DNA from 2 places in the Mesorhizobium sp. M0590 genome. Region 1 is predicted to be linked to the other one. Evidence: riboswitches for the same ligand, from Rfam matches in the RefSeq annotation. Region 1 holds a riboswitch; the other holds the start of a gene.
The links. A riboswitch is a leader RNA that binds a small molecule or an ion and turns the genes downstream of it on or off. The one in region 1 is predicted to bind S-adenosylmethionine.

Region 1 (7,440 bases):
ACTTCGTCAAGGGCCATCCCGAGCGCTACCGCACAATCACCTTCGAAGGCGCCTTCCACGGCCGCACCCTGGCGACCATCGCCGCCGGCGGCCAGTACAAGTATCTGGAAGGTTTCGGCCCCAAGGTCGACGGCTTCGACCAGGTCGGCTTCGACGATGTGGATGCCGCCGAGAAGGCGATCACGCCTGAAACCGCGGCGATCCTGATCGAGCCGGTGCAAGGGGAGGGCGGCATCAGGCAAGTGCCGACGCAATCGCTGAAGCGGCTCAGGCAGCTCTGCGATCAGCACGGACTGCTCCTGATTTTCGACGAGGTCCAATGCGGCGTCGGCCGCACCGGAAAGCTGTTCGCGCATGAGTGGGCGGGTGTCACACCCGACCTCATGGCGGTGGCCAAAGGCATCGGCGGCGGCTTTCCGATGGGTGCCTGCCTCGCCACCGACGAGGCAGCGGTCGGCATGACCGCCGGCGTGCACGGCACCACCTTCGGCGGCAATCCGCTGGCAATGGCGGTCGGCAACGCCGTGCTCGACGTGGTGCTGGAAGACGGCTTTCTCGAAGACGTCCGGCGCAAGGCACTGCTGTTGAAGCAGGGGCTCGCTGGCGTCGCCGACGAATTTCCGGATGTTATCGAAAGCATCAGGGGCACCGGCCTGATGCTCGGGCTTAAATGCGCGATGCCCAACACCAAGGTCACGGTGGCACTGCGTGACCAGCATCTCTTGACGGTTCCGGCCGGCGACAACGTTATCCGCCTGCTACCGCCTCTCACCGTCACCGACGCCGAGATCCACGAAGCGCTCGAGCGCATTCGTGCCGGCGCCAAGAGCCTGGCAGATGCCATCGTCGCTGCCGCTGCGAAGTAATCCTGGAATTTCTGATGTCCCTTCGCCATTTCACCGATCTTTCCGCCGTTTCCGAAGGCGATCTGCGCTTCATGCTCGACGACGCAGCGGTGCGAAAGGCAAGGCTCAAGGCCGGCGAACGCAGCAAGCCGCTCGAAGGCAAGGTGCTGGCGATGATCTTCGACAAGCCGTCGACGCGCACGCGCGTGTCGTTCGACGTCGGTATGCGGCAGTTGGGTGGCGAGACGATCATGCTGACCGGCACCGAGATGCAGCTTGGCCGCTCGGAGACCATTGCCGACACGGCCAAGGTGCTGTCGCGCTATGTCGATGCCATCATGATCCGCACCACCTCGCATGACCGGCTGCTGGAACTGACGGAAAACGCTACGGTCCCCGTCATCAACGGGCTGACCGACGAGACCCATCCCTGCCAGCTGATGGCCGACATCATGACCTTCGAAGAGCACCGCGGTCCGGTGGCCGGTAAAACGATCGCCTGGACCGGCGACGGCAACAACGTGCTGCATTCGCTGCTGGAGGCATCCGCGCGGTTCCATTTCAAGCTGAACGTCGCCGTGCCCGAGGGCAGCGAACCGGCCCAGAAGCATGTCGACTGGTCGAAAGCCAATGGCGGCAAGCTGAAATTCAGCCGTTCGCCCGAGGAGGCCGTTCACGAGGCCGACTGCATCGTCACCGACTGCTGGGTGTCGATGGGCCAGGAGCACCGTGCCCGCGGCCACAATGTCTTCCTGCCCTATCAGGTCAATGCGGCACTGATGGCGAAAGCCAAGCCGGACGCGCTGTTCATGCACTGTCTACCGGCGCATCGCGGTGAGGAGGTTACCGACGAGGTCATCGACGGACCGCATTCGGTGGTGTTCGATGAGGCCGAGAACCGGCTCCATGCCCAGAAGGCGGTCTTGGCCTGGTGCCTGGGCGCTTGATACGAGCCGCGGTGATCCGGGCCGGCCTGATCTGCGCCGCCTTGATCTGGGCCGCCTTGATCCGGGAGTTGGTGGTGCCTATCTCAGGCGCATCACGCAAATCGAGCGCGTCTCGTCGCATGCGCCCCGGAGGGCGGCATCGCCGCGCCCCGGAGCTTTGTCATGTTGGAAACTCATCAATTGGCTGAACATAAACCCAAGCTCGGCGAATTCGGCTACGCCGGCGACGACCATGTCGTGCCGTTCGAGGTCGGCCCGCTCGACGTGCGCGGTCGCACCGTCCAGCTCGGGCCGATGCTCGATGCTATTCTCAGCCGCCACGACTATCCCGAGCCGGTCGCCCGGCTCCTGGCTGAAGCCTGTGTGTTGACGGTATTGCTCGGAACTTCGCTGAAGTTCGAGGGCAAGTTCATTCTGCAGACCCGCACCGACGGGCCGGTCGACATGCTGGTCGCGGATTTCTCCACGCCGCACGCGCTGCGCGCTTATGCCCGCTTCGATGCCGACCGGCTGCAGGCTTTGACTTCTGCCGGCGAGACGTCACCGCAGACGCTGCTCGGCAGCGGCGTCCTGGCGCTGACCATCGACCAGGGCGCTCACACACAACGCTACCAGGGCATCGTCCAGCTCGACGGCGTCACACTGGAAGATGCCGCACGCACTTATTTCCGCCAGTCGGAGCAGATTCCGACCGACCTCCGGCTTTCGGTTGCCAAGCTTCTGACGCCCGGCGTCGGCGGTGCCCGCGAGCAATGGCGGGCCGGTGGCCTGCTGGCACAATTCCTGCCGCAGTCGGCGGAGCGCATGCGCGTACCCGACCTTCCCGGTGGCGACGGCGATCCGCGTGAGGAAATCCACGACCCGACCGACAATTCCTGGCAGGAGCTGCTGGCGCTGGTTGGTACTATTGAACCGACCGAGCTGATCGATCCGACGATCGGCGCCGAACGGCTGCTTTACCGGCTTTTCCACGAGCATGGCGTCCGCGTGTTCGGCGGGGTGCCGGTCGCCGACCAGTGCTCATGCTCGAGGGAGAAGATCCACGGCATCCTCGAAGGCTTTTCCGCCGAGGAGATCAGGGACAGCACCGAGGATGGCAGCATTCACGTCGCCTGCGAATTCTGCTCGAAGCAATATGACTTCGACCCGGCGGAGTTTGCAGCGGCCGGATGACGGCCGTCAATTGACGGTGCGCCGCATTCCCGGCAAGTCGAGCGAGAAGGCGGGGATGGCGACGTCGAACGTCTCGCCCCGCTTGTTGCGCATGGTGTAGTGCCCGACCATGATGCCGGACGGCGTCGAGAGCGGGCATCCAGACGTATACTGATAGCTGTCGCCGGGGTTGAGTCCGGGTTGCTCGCCGACGACCCCGGGGCCGCGCACTTCCTCGACCTTGCCGGTGCCGTCGGTAATGTGCCAGTAGCGCGACAGAAGCTGCACGAACTCATCCGACTGATTGTCGATGGTCACCTGATATCCCCAGACATAGCGGTTTTGCGGCGGGTCGGAGTGATCCTCCAGATAGAACGGCCTGACCTGCACTTCGATGTTGCGGGTGACGGCGCTGTACATAAACTGCTCCAAAGCAATGTAGATGGAACTTCGACGCTCAGCGCAGTTTGATCAACGATGCGCGTCATCTCCTTGCCCGACTCGAGCGCAGGTGCCGAAAAACAATGTCATTTAAGTGACACATGACAATGATGGTGTGCAGGCTTGTGCCGGGCGACTCAGCGTTCTGTCGAATTGTTGAAAACGGCCGTCATGCGGCCGGCACTTCTGGAGTGACCAGATCTCGATGGAACCGACATTCGCAGCCGCCCTCCTTTCCATAGCCCTCCTTCTTTCAAATCTCGCCAGCATCCTGTTAGCTTCGCTGAAGCTGAAGCGACCAGGCAGGATCGCACCGCCCGCGGCCAACGCGCCGCCGGTATCGATCGTCATCCCGGCGCGCGGCGTCGAGCCGTTTGCCGAAGAGACGCTGGAGCGCGCCTTCTCACTCGACTGGCCGCGCTACGAACTCATCTTCTGCGTTGCCCATGCCGACGACCCGGTGGTCAAGCCGATCACCGCCGCAATGGCGCGCTTTCCAGCTATTCGCGCCCGCCTTCTAGTCGGTGACGACCGCATCAGCGGCAATCCAAAACTCAACAATTGCGTGAAGGGTTGGGAAGCGGCGCATTATAGCTGGGTCATCCTTGCCGATTCCAACGTGCTTATGCCGAGCGATTACGTCCAGCACCTGATGGCGGCGTGGCGGCACGACACTGGCCTCGTCTGCTCGACGCCGATCGGCTCGCGGCCGGACGGCTTCTGGGGGGAGGTCGAATGCGCCTTTCTCAACACGCTGCAGGCACGCTGGCAGTACGCCGGAGAGGCGCTCGGCCTCGGCTTCGCGCAGGGCAAGAGCATGTTGTGGAATAAGCCGATGCTCGACGCCAATGGCGGCATCTGCGCGCTTGCTGCCGAGATCGCCGAAGACGCCGCCGCGACCAAGCTGGTCAACGGGTTCGGACTGCGGGTCAATCTTGTCGCCTCGCCCTTCGAACAGCCGCTCGGCCGGCGCACGTTTGGCGAGATCTGGTCGCGGCAGGCGCGCTGGGCGCGGCTGCGCCGCGTCACCTTCGCGCTGTTCTTCGCCCCCGAGATCCTGATCGGCGCAGCGCCGCCGCTGGTGCTTGCGCTGATCGCGGCGGCTGACGCCGGCGTCAGCCTGCCGGCAACCGCCATCGCCGTGCTGGTCGCGGCCTACCTGCCGGAATGCGCCTTGGCCTCGGCCAAGGGATGGCACCTGTCGCTGCGCACCATCCTGGCGATGATGGCGCGAGACCTGATGCTTCCCGCCATTTGGGCGCGCGGATGGCTGAGCGGCGCCGTCGACTGGCGCGGCAATGTGATGACTATCCAGACCAAGGCCGTCGCGGAGCTGGAAGAGACCCCGTCCGGCGCCTGATCGGCGCGTCCCCGCTCGCCTCTGTTCGGCCAGCCCTTATCCGGCAACTCTCAGTGCCTGCTCGATGTCTTCGAGCAGGTCGTCGGCGTCCTCAAGGCCGACTGACAGCCTGAGCGTTCCCGGTCCGATGCCGAGCTCGGCGCGGGCTTCATCGGTCAGGTTCTTGTGTGTGGTCGTCGCCGGATGGGTGATCAGGCTCTTGGCGTCGCCGAGATTGTTGGAAATCAGCACGACGTCGAGTGCGTTCTGGAAGGCAAAGGCCGCCTGCTTGCCGCCCTTCACATCGAGGCAAATCAGCGTCGAGCCGCCCGACATCTGCTTCTGGACCACGGCCGCTTGCGGGTGGTCGGCGCGGCCGGGATAGATGACGCGGGCGATTTGCGGGCGCTCGGCCAGGAAATCCGCGATGCGGCCGGCACTTTCCGTCTGCTGGCGTACGCGTAGCGGCAGCGTCTCCAGGCCTTTCAGCAGCGTCCAGGCATTGAAGGGCGAGAGGCTTGGGCCGGTGTGGCGGAAATAGTCATGCAGGTTCTCGTCGATCCATTTCTTGTCCGACAGAACGATGCCGCCAAGACAGCGCCCCTGGCCGTCAATATGCTTCGTGGCCGAATAGACGACGATGTGGGCGCCGAGCTGCAGGGGTTTCTGCTGCAAGGGCGTAGCGAAGACATTGTCGACGATCAGCCTGGCGCCGATCGAATTGGCAAGTGCCGCGACGGCGGCAATGTCGACTACCTCCAGCGTTGGATTGGTAGGGCTTTCCAGGAAAAACAGTTTGGTGTTGGGCTTGACCGCCTTTTCCCAATTGGCGATGTCGGTGCCGTCGACCAGCGTTGCCTCAATGCCGTATTTCGGCGCCAGCGTCTCGACCACCCAGCGGCAGGAGCCGAACAGCGCGCGCGCCGCGACGATATGGTCGCCCGCCTTGGCGCTGCACAGCAGTGCTGCCGTCACCGCCGCCATGCCGGATGCCGTGGCGCGCGCGTCCTCGGCTCCTTCCAGCGCGCACATGCGTTTCTCAAACATGTCGACCGTCGGATTGGCATAGCGCGAATAGATGAAGCCCGGCTCCTCGCCCTTGAAGCGGGCCTCCGCCGCTTGCGCTGTCTCGTAGACATAGCCTTGGGTGAGATACATCGCCTCGGAGGTCTCGCCGAAGCCGGAACGCAGCGTCCCGGCATGCACGAGTGCGGTCTGAGGCTTCCAGTCGCGCTTCTTGGTCATCATTCCATCCAACACCAAAATTGGTCCAAACAACAAAAAACCGGTCGCGAAAGTCGCAACCGGTCCATATGGCCTTGCGGCCCGACGGTCCTTTAGCGACTTGTTTAACGTGGCTGCAAGCCGACCGGCCAAATCACCACGGGATAACGAGCTTTAGACCCGCGCCACGCTTGCGTCAATTGCCGGCATGATTAAGAGGGTTGTACCAAGCAGGTGCCAAAGGCGTCCACGGTCGGACCTGCGACAGAACAAGACCTCGCCCGGCGTTCGAACGGAGCCAGACCCTTGCGGCAGACAGGCATTCTTCCCGATCAGGATATTTCCGCGCTGTTCCAGACGGGCGCGCTGAAATCGCCGCGCACGCTCGATGCCGATCAGATCCAGCCGGCCAGCCTTGACCTCAGGCTCGGCGACAAGGCCTGGCGGGTGCGTGCTTCCTTCTTGCCCGGCCCGGACTACAGGGTTGTCGACAAGCTCGACCGGCTGAAGCTGCACGAGATCAACCTCGCCGAAGGTGCCGTGCTGGAAACCGGCTGCGTCTACATCGTGCCGCTGCTCGAAAGCCTGGCGCTGCCCGCGCATATTTCCGCCTCCGCCAACCCGAAAAGCTCGACCGGACGGCTCGATATCTTCACCCGGGTAATGACCGACCGTGGCCACGAGTTCGACAAGATCGCCGCCGGCTATGAAGGCCCGCTCTATCTGGAGGTCAGCCCGCGCACTTTCCCGATCGTCGTGCGGACCGGCTCGCGGCTGTCGCAGATCAGGTTCCGCACCGGCAATGCGCTCTTGTCGGAAAACGAGCTGCACGAGTTGCACCGCGCCGAAATGTTGGTCGCCACCGAACCACCCAACATCTCAGGCGGGGGCATCGCGCTATCGATCGACCTCGACGGCGACAAGGACGGGCTGGTCGGCTATCGCGGCAAGCACCACACCGGCCTGGTCGACGTCGACAAGCGCGCCGCGCAGGATGTCGTCGATTTCTGGGAGCCGCTCTACAAGAGCGGTGCCGGCGAGCTGGTGCTCGATCCGGACGAATTCTATATCCTGGTGTCGCGCGAGGCGGTGCATGTGCCGCCGCTCTACGCGGCCGAAATGACGCCCTTCGATCCGCTGGTCGGCGAGTTCCGCGTCCATTATGCCGGTTTCTTCGACCCGGGTTTCGGCCATTCGGCGTCGGGCGGCACCGGCAGCCGGGCGGTGCTCGAGGTGCGTAGCCACGAAGTGCCGTTCATCCTCGACCACGGCCAGATCGTCGGACGGTTGGTCTACGAGCACATGCTGAAACGGCCGCAGGCACTCTACGGAACAGATCTAGGCTCGAACTATCAGGCGCAGGGTCTGAAATTGTCCAAGCATTTCCGCGCCGCGCGCTGAGGTTGTTCGCAAGCCGTCAGCCGCGAAACAGATATTCTTTCGCGGCGCCAAGGCAGCCATGAAACTGACCGACAAAGAGCAGTTCTCGCAC
Region 2 (7,440 bases), on a different contig from region 1:
TATTTCCCGGAACTTGACCGATAAGGCTGGCCCAGGGGTAAGCTAGGCTGGTGGCAGGCCGAAGGCCGGGAACAGAGATGGCCCGAGCGGCCCTATGAAGATCGTCAAGGAAGCGATCCCGCCCTCGGCTGCGTCGAACACATGCAGGGAATGGGCCCGCCATTCAGGGCCATCGTGGCTGCGGGAATAAACCCCGACCGCCGGCTGGGCATTGGCCCGGGTGGCCAGCGTGCGAAAGCCGCCAAACCTCGGCCAGACGGTCTCGAAGAAACCGCGGATCGCTTCGCGGCCTTGATACCATTCACGCCAAGGCGGCATGGTGTAGATGGCGTCCTCACGCAGCAGCTCGATCAAGCTGTCGAGATTGGCGGCCTGCCAGGCCTGCATGTAGCGTTCGAGCAGCAGGCCTTCTTCGCGGCTGGGCCGTGATCGGCTGGCCGGCCGTCCCTGAGGATAGCGCGCCGCCAGCGTTACGCGGGCCCGCTGCAACGCGCTGTTGATCGAAGCCGTCGATCCGCCCAGCAAACGCGCCGTCTCGACAGCCGACCATCCGAGGACGTCGGCAAGCAGCAGCGCGGCGCGCTGCCTGGGCGGCAGATCCTGGATCGCCGCGACGAAGGCGAGCTGGACGGCCTCGCGGCTCTCGTAACGGGCTTCCGGACCTGGCTCGCTGCCGGCAATGTCTGGAAGCTCGGCGTCGGGGTAGGGCTCCAGCCAGGCGATGTCGGCTACGGGCCCGCCTATGGCCGCCCCGTGCGAGGGCTGCCGTCCGGGTTCCCGGAGAATGCGACGCGCCCTCGACCTCGCCTTGATGGCGTTGAGGCAAGCGTTGGTCGCGATCATGTAGAGCCAACCGCGAACCGAACCTCGCCCGTCGAACTCCGATCTTGCGCGCCAGGCGCGAAGCAACGTGTCCTGGACGAGGTCGTCGGCCTCGTGCAGCGAACCCATCATGCGATAACAATGCAGCTTGAGCTCGCGGCGATGGGCGGCCGTGACCTTCTCGAAGGCCAGCCGATCGAGGATCGGCTGGCGTGCTGGTTCCAGAGGTGGTTGAGCGTCTGTCATGTGGCTTGTGCGGTTACGAGCGAGCGTTGCATTACGCGCCCCTCAGGCGGCCGGGGCAAGCCCGCTACCGCTCACCATGAAGGAACTGCCTTGCGGCTGGCCGGTGGCGAGTGCGACCACCGCCCGTCCGACATCGGCCGGCGTTTGCATGTCGGTCATGGCGGCGATGAAGTCCGCCGGCTGGATGCCCATATAGGCCGCTATGCTGTCGACGCCGGCCTTGCCCACGCCGGTTTCCGGCATGATGCGCATCGGCGCGAGCGCCATGAAGCGCAGGCCGAGGCCAAGCCGGTCGGCCTCCTTCTGGCTATGACCGGCCAGGAACATCTGCATGCGTTTTGCGCCGGCATAGCCGCCGGCGTTCGGTGGTCCGCCGGTCAAGGCCGCGCCGCTGGAGATCAGAACGATCCGGGTCCCCGGCTTGAGCGGACGCCGCAGAGCGGCCCGGCAAAACAGGAACGACGCCTTGACGTCCGTGTCCCAATTTGCCGAGAACGCCTTCCAGTTCTGTTCATGCACCGGCGCAGAAGGCGCCAGCGCGCCTGCACAGATCACCAGCACGTCCGGCTCAAGCGCGGCGAAGACCTTATCCGGGGCGGAGTCCACCGTAGCATCGACCGCGAGCGTCTTCACGCCCGAGACCTCCCAGGCAAATTGCGCCAGGGCCTGTTTTCCGCGGGCAACGGCCAGCACCGCCGCTTTCTCCTTGAGAGCGGCCTCCGCGATCGAGCGGCCGACACCACGGCTGCCTCCGACGACGACGACATTCTGATTTTGCAACGATCCCATGGATCACCTCTCGTTCCCGGCCGCCGGACCATCCAGGCGCGCTCATCGATAAGGACAGCGCAGGTGTGCCAAAATCATCGGTGCCAGGTGGAAATATCTTTCAGGTGACGGCAGCCGCGCTTCGTTTTTGTATTCAGTGTCATTACCTCTGGGGTAATCGACCAGCGCATTACGTCTCGGCAAACTGCTCCCATCAAGCCGGTTGTCCGGCCTTCGACCACAAGGAGATACGCCATGACCGCCTACGCCGTCGCCCATATGCGCCAGGTCACGCCGGGGCCGCAGATCGTCGAGTACCTGCACAAGATCGATGAAACGCTGGAACCGTTTGGCGGCCGCTTCGTGGTGCACGGAGGCGAGGTGGAAGTCGTTGAAAACACCTGGCCGGGCCACCTCGTCATGATCGAATTTCCAGACATGCAGCAGGCGCGCGCATGGTACCGCTCGCGCGCCTATCAGGAGATCTTGCCGCTGCGCACCGAGAATTCTCAGTCCGACGTGGTCCTGGTCGATGGCGTTGCGCATCCGCACAAGGCCACCGACGTTCTCGAATAAGGGGACGATCTGCGACGATTGGCTCTTATCGTTTCAGCAGAAACACCGCCTGCTGGCCGAAAAAATTCCAGAACCACCACGGCATCGAGAAGCCGATCCGCTGGCCATTGGCGTCGAGCGCGGTCGCCTTTTCCACCGTCGCGCCAAGCTCGTCGCACAGATTGACGAAATCGCGAATGGTGCAGAAATGGATGTTGGGGGTGTCATACCAGGAATAGGGCAGGTCCCTGGTCACCGGCATGCGGCCGTTGAAGAGCAACGAAAAGCGCACCCGCCAGTGGCCGAAATTCGGGAATGAGACGATGGCGCGGTTGCCGATCCGGAGCAGTTCGTCGAGCACCAGCTTCGGATTGCGTGTCGCCTGCAAGGTCTGCGACAAGACGACGAAGTCGAAGCCCTTGTCGGGATAGAATTGGAGATCCTTGTCGGCATCGCCCTGGATGACCGACAGGCCACGCGCCACGCATTCGTTGACGCCGCGCTGCGACAGCTCCAGGCCGCGGCCATCGACCTTCTTGGTCGCCTGCAGCAATTCGAGCAGCAGGCCGTCGCCGGAACCGACATCCAGCACCCGCGACTGCGGCGGGATGAGATCGGCGACGACTTCGAGGTCGACGCGCTGGGCGCGGTTGACGCTCATGCGTTCGCCTCTTGCCTGGCGCATGATCCTGATCCGAAAAGTCTGCAACTTTTCGGGGTCATGCGCTGATGCCTGGCGCATGGTCCTGATCCGAAAAGCCGGCAACTTTTCGGGGTCATGCGCCGAGCCCTCTCGCCCGAGCGGCCGAGGCGATGAAGCCTTTGATGGCGGCGAACAGTTCGGGCTCGTCGAGCAGAAAGGCGTCGTGGCCGCGGTCGGTCTCGATTTCGACGAACGATACCGAGGCGCCGGCCGCGTTCAGCGCGTGCACGACCGAGCGGCTCTCTTCGGTCGGGAACAGCCAGTCGCTGGTGAACGAAACCAGGCAGAAGCGCGTCTTGGTGCTGGCGAAGGCATCGGCCAGCCGGCCGCCATGGTCGGCGGCGAGATCGAAATAGTCCATCGCCCGGGTCATGTAGAGATAGGAGTTGGCATCGAAGCGATCGACGAAGGTCATGCCCTGATGGCGCAGATAGCTCTCGATCTGGAAGTCGGCATCGAAACCGAAGGTCAGCGCTTCGCGGTCCTGCAGGTTGCGGCCGAACTTGCGATGCAGCGCTGCTTCCGACAGATAGGTGATGTGGGCGGCCATGCGCGCCACCGCCAGCCCCTTTTCCGGCCGCTTGCCATGCTCGAAATATTTGCCGCCGTGCCAATCGGGGTCGGCCATCACCGCCTGCCTGCCGACCTCGTGGAAGGCGATGTTCTGCGAAGAATGGCGGGCGCCGGTCGCGATCGGCAGCGCCGAGAAGACGCGCTCGGGATAGCTGGAGGCCCATTGCAGCACCTGCATGCCGCCCATCGAGCCGCCAAGCACGCTGAACAACTGTTCGATGCCGAAATGCTCGACCAGCATCAACTGCGCCCGCACCATGTCGCGGATGGTGATGATCGGCAGGTCGAGCCCGTAAGGCTTGGCTGTGGCGGGATTTGTCGAGGCGGGGCCGGTGGAGCCGAGGCAGCCGCCGATGACGTTTGACGAGATGACGAAGAAACGGTCGGTGTCGATGATCTTGCCGGGGCCGATCAGCACCTCCCACCAGCCCGGCTTGCCGGTCACCGGATTGGTGTTGGCGACGTGCTGGTCGCCGGTCAGCGCATGGCAGACGAGGATGGCGTTGGAACGCGCGTCGTTGAGCGTGCCATAGGTCTGGTAGGCGATCTGGAACGGCGACAGCAGCGTGCCAGCGTCGAGCTTGAGCGGCTTGTCGGCGCCGAAACGCAACACCGGGCTCGACGGCTGGTCGGCCTCGTTGTTGGTTTTTCGAGCGCGCAAAGCGACCATCACATCTCCTTGCCCGGCCTTCAGTTGTCCACCGGTCCGGGCAACAGCCAGTCAGGGCAACAAAAAACCGGCCATGCCTTCGCAAAGCCGGTTACAAGATGCAAACGGCCCTTTAGCAAGTTGTTTAACGTGGCTGCAAGCCGACCGGCCAAATCACCACGGAACTGTTGCTGCTCTTCTAGGACCGACGCATGGCTTCGTCAACGGCAAGTTCTTGATCCCGAATTGCCGCCCCTCGACATTCCGGGCCACGGCTTGTATTTCCGCTGCGGCCTCCGGATGGAGGCACTCTCGACGGATTTCATGAAATGAGCCAGACACCGGATCAGACACGTCCAAGGCCCCGCGCCGGCATCATGGACATCGAAGCCTATGTGCCCGGCAAGAGCGCGGCGCCTGAAGGTGTCGCCAAGGTCCATAAATTGTCGGCGAACGAGAACCCGCTCGGTCCTTCGCCAAAGGCGATAGAGGCCGCGCGCGCGGTCGCCGACAAGCTCGCGGTCTATCCCGACGGCAGCGCCAGGCGCCTGAGGGAAGCGATCGCCGAGGTGCACGGGCTCAACCCGGCGAACATCGTCTGCTCCAACGGCTCCGACGAGATTCTGGGCCTGCTGGCGCAGACCTATCTCGCACCCGGCGACGAAGCCATCATCACCGAACACGGCTTCATGGTCTACAAGATCTACATACAGTCGGCCGGTGCCGTCCCGGTAACGGTCAAGGAGACCGATGAACGCGCCGACATCAATGCGATCCTCGCCGCGGTGACGCCGGCTACCCGGATCATCTTCCTTGCCAATCCAAACAATCCAACCGGCACCTACGTGCCGTTCCAGGAGGTGCGCCGCCTGCATGCCGGCCTGCCGCGAAACGTGCTTCTGGTGCTGGATGCAGCTTACGCCGAATATGTCCGGCGAAACGATTATGAAGCCGGCGTCGAGTTGGTGGGCAGCGCGGAAAACGTGGTCATGACCCGCACTTTCTCCAAATTGGGCCTGGGCGGGGCGCGGATCGGCTGGATGTATGCGCCAATGCACGTCATCGACGCGATCAACCGCGTGCGCGGGCCTTTCAACGTCAATGCGACGGCGATCGAGGCCGGCATCGCGGCGATCCACGACCGCGCCCATATCCAACGCAGCGTCGCGCACAACGAGACCTGGCTAGCCTGGCTGAGCGAGCAACTAAGCGGGCTCGGGCTGCGGGTGACGCCGAGCGTCGGCAATTTCATCCTCATCCACTTTCCCGAGGACAAAAAGCATTCGGCGGCGGCCGCCGACGACTACCTCAGTGCGCGCGGCTACATATTGCGGCGCGTTTCCGGCTACGGTTTTCCGAACGCGCTGCGCATGAGCATCGGCACCGAAGAGGCCAATCGCGGCGTTGTCGCAGCACTCGCGACATTCCTGAAAAGCTAGAACACCATGACCTCACCGATGTTCGAAAAGATCGCGCTGGTCGGCATCGGCCTGATCGGCTCGTCGCTGGCCCGCGTCATCCGCCGCGAGGGACTCGCCGGCCAAGTCGCGATTTCGACGCGCAGCGACGCGACGCTGGCACGCGCGAGCCAACTCGGCCTTGGCGACACCTATACGCCGGATGCGAAAGAGGCGGTTCGCGATGCTGATCTGGTTATCGTTTCGGTGCCGGTCGGCTCTTCAGGCACGGTCGCCGCAGAGATCGCGCCGGCGCTGAAGAAGGGCGCCATCCTCACCGATGTTGGCTCGACCAAGGCGTCGGTGATCGCGCAGATGCAGCCGCACGTGCCTGATGGCGTGCACTTCATCCCCGGCCATCCTTTGGCCGGCACCGAAAAATCGGGACCGGACGCCGGTTTTGCCGAACTGTTCGAGAACCGCTGGTGCATTTTCACGCCGCTGCCCGGCACCGATCCCGCGGCACTGGAAAAGCTCTCGGAATTCTGGCGCCGCTGCGGCTCCAACATCGACACGATGGACCCGCAGCATCACGACATGACGCTGGCCATCGTTTCGCACCTGCCGCATATCATCGCTTACAACATCGTCGGTACCGCCGACGATCTGGAGTCGGTGACCAAGTCCGAGGTCATCAAATACTCGGCTTCCGGCTTTCGCGACTTCACCCGTCTCGCGGCGTCGGACCCGACCATGTGGCGCGACGTCTGCCTGCACAACAAGGACGCCATTCTCGAAATGCTGGCGCGGTTTTCCGAGGATCTGTCCTCGCTGCAGCGGGCGATCCGCTGGGGCGACGGCGAAAAACTGTTCGACCTGTTCACCCGCACCCGCGCCGTCCGCCGCTCGATCATCGAGGCCGGCCAGGATATCGACGTACCGGATTTCGGCCGCCAGGCAGTCGAACACCCGCCGAAGGGATAAGCCGCGGCAGGCCGATCGCAGGCCGGCTCGGCTTAGAGCGGTTCATCGTTTCACAGAAACGCCGAACCGCTCTATCTCTTTGTTTTTGCGCAATTCCGGACGGAAAACCGTTTCACACTTTTCCTGGAATTGCTCTAGTCGAGCGGCTTGATCTTGCCGAGCGGGATGAAGCCGAGCGAGGCCTTGCCCCTGACGATCTTCAGCGGCATCGACGGCTGGTTGCCGAGCAGCGCCAGTCCGGCAAAGCCGGTTTGGATCTCTTTCTTCTGCTCGGGGATGGCGGTGGCGAGGATTGCCGCCACGGCCTTCGGATCATTGAGCCTGATCGTCAGGTCGGCATTTATGAGACCATCGTCATCGACCGACAGCGGTCCGGAAACGGTGATGCGCGCAGTTCCGGACGACAGATCGAGCTCGTGGATTTCGGCCGCCTGGCCGCGCAGGCTCTTCGGATTTGCCTTGATCAGCGTCACGCCGTTCTTCAGCGTCACGTCGCCGCTGCCGTCGAGCGGCGGCAAGACGCGCCCGTCGATGGCCGCCGCGTCGATTTCGAGATCGGTGAAATTGCCGGTATAGTCGATGTCCGGGCCGTTTGGGCGCAATTGTCCGGTGGCGGTTCCGGCGCTGAACAGCGAGACGGGATCGGTGTCGTCTGCCGGATCGGTCTGGCCGGACAGGCCTTCTGCCTGCAGCGAGAGGCGTCTCGGCAGCGGCCAGGACAGCTTCATGTCGGCCCGCAGATC

Region 2: linked by a shared signal. The riboswitch ahead of metX (homoserine O-acetyltransferase MetX) and the one ahead of NKI52_RS12425 (O-succinylhomoserine sulfhydrylase) in region 1 are both predicted to bind S-adenosylmethionine.

Annotation. Positions count from the first base shown of each region.
Region 1 is NZ_JAMYQN010000006.1:84,553-91,992, reverse strand. It holds gene NKI52_RS12450 (aspartate aminotransferase family protein) at 1-866, shown strand, start outside; gene argF (ornithine carbamoyltransferase) at 881-1,792, shown strand; gene NKI52_RS12440 (Hsp33 family molecular chaperone) at 1,955-2,965, shown strand; gene apaG (Co2+/Mg2+ efflux facilitator ApaG/CorD) at 2,972-3,364, opposite strand; gene NKI52_RS12430 (glycosyltransferase) at 3,591-4,745, shown strand; gene NKI52_RS12425 (O-succinylhomoserine sulfhydrylase) at 4,782-5,972, opposite strand; SAM riboswitch at 6,042-6,119, opposite strand; gene NKI52_RS12420 (2'-deoxycytidine 5'-triphosphate deaminase) at 6,255-7,349, shown strand; gene NKI52_RS12415 (hypothetical protein) at 7,366-7,440, opposite strand, start outside.
Region 2 is NZ_JAMYQN010000001.1:120,211-127,650, reverse strand. It holds gene NKI52_RS00630 (DUF1194 domain-containing protein) at 1-24, shown strand, start outside; gene NKI52_RS00625 (RNA polymerase subunit sigma-70) at 43-1,068, opposite strand; gene NKI52_RS00620 (SDR family NAD(P)-dependent oxidoreductase) at 1,111-1,857, opposite strand; gene NKI52_RS00615 (DUF1330 domain-containing protein) at 2,092-2,412, shown strand; gene metW (methionine biosynthesis protein MetW) at 2,438-3,052, opposite strand; gene metX (homoserine O-acetyltransferase MetX) at 3,168-4,337, opposite strand; SAM riboswitch at 4,430-4,507, opposite strand; gene hisC (histidinol-phosphate transaminase) at 4,646-5,755, shown strand; gene NKI52_RS00595 (prephenate/arogenate dehydrogenase family protein) at 5,762-6,697, shown strand; gene NKI52_RS00590 (DUF2125 domain-containing protein) at 6,832-7,440, opposite strand, start outside.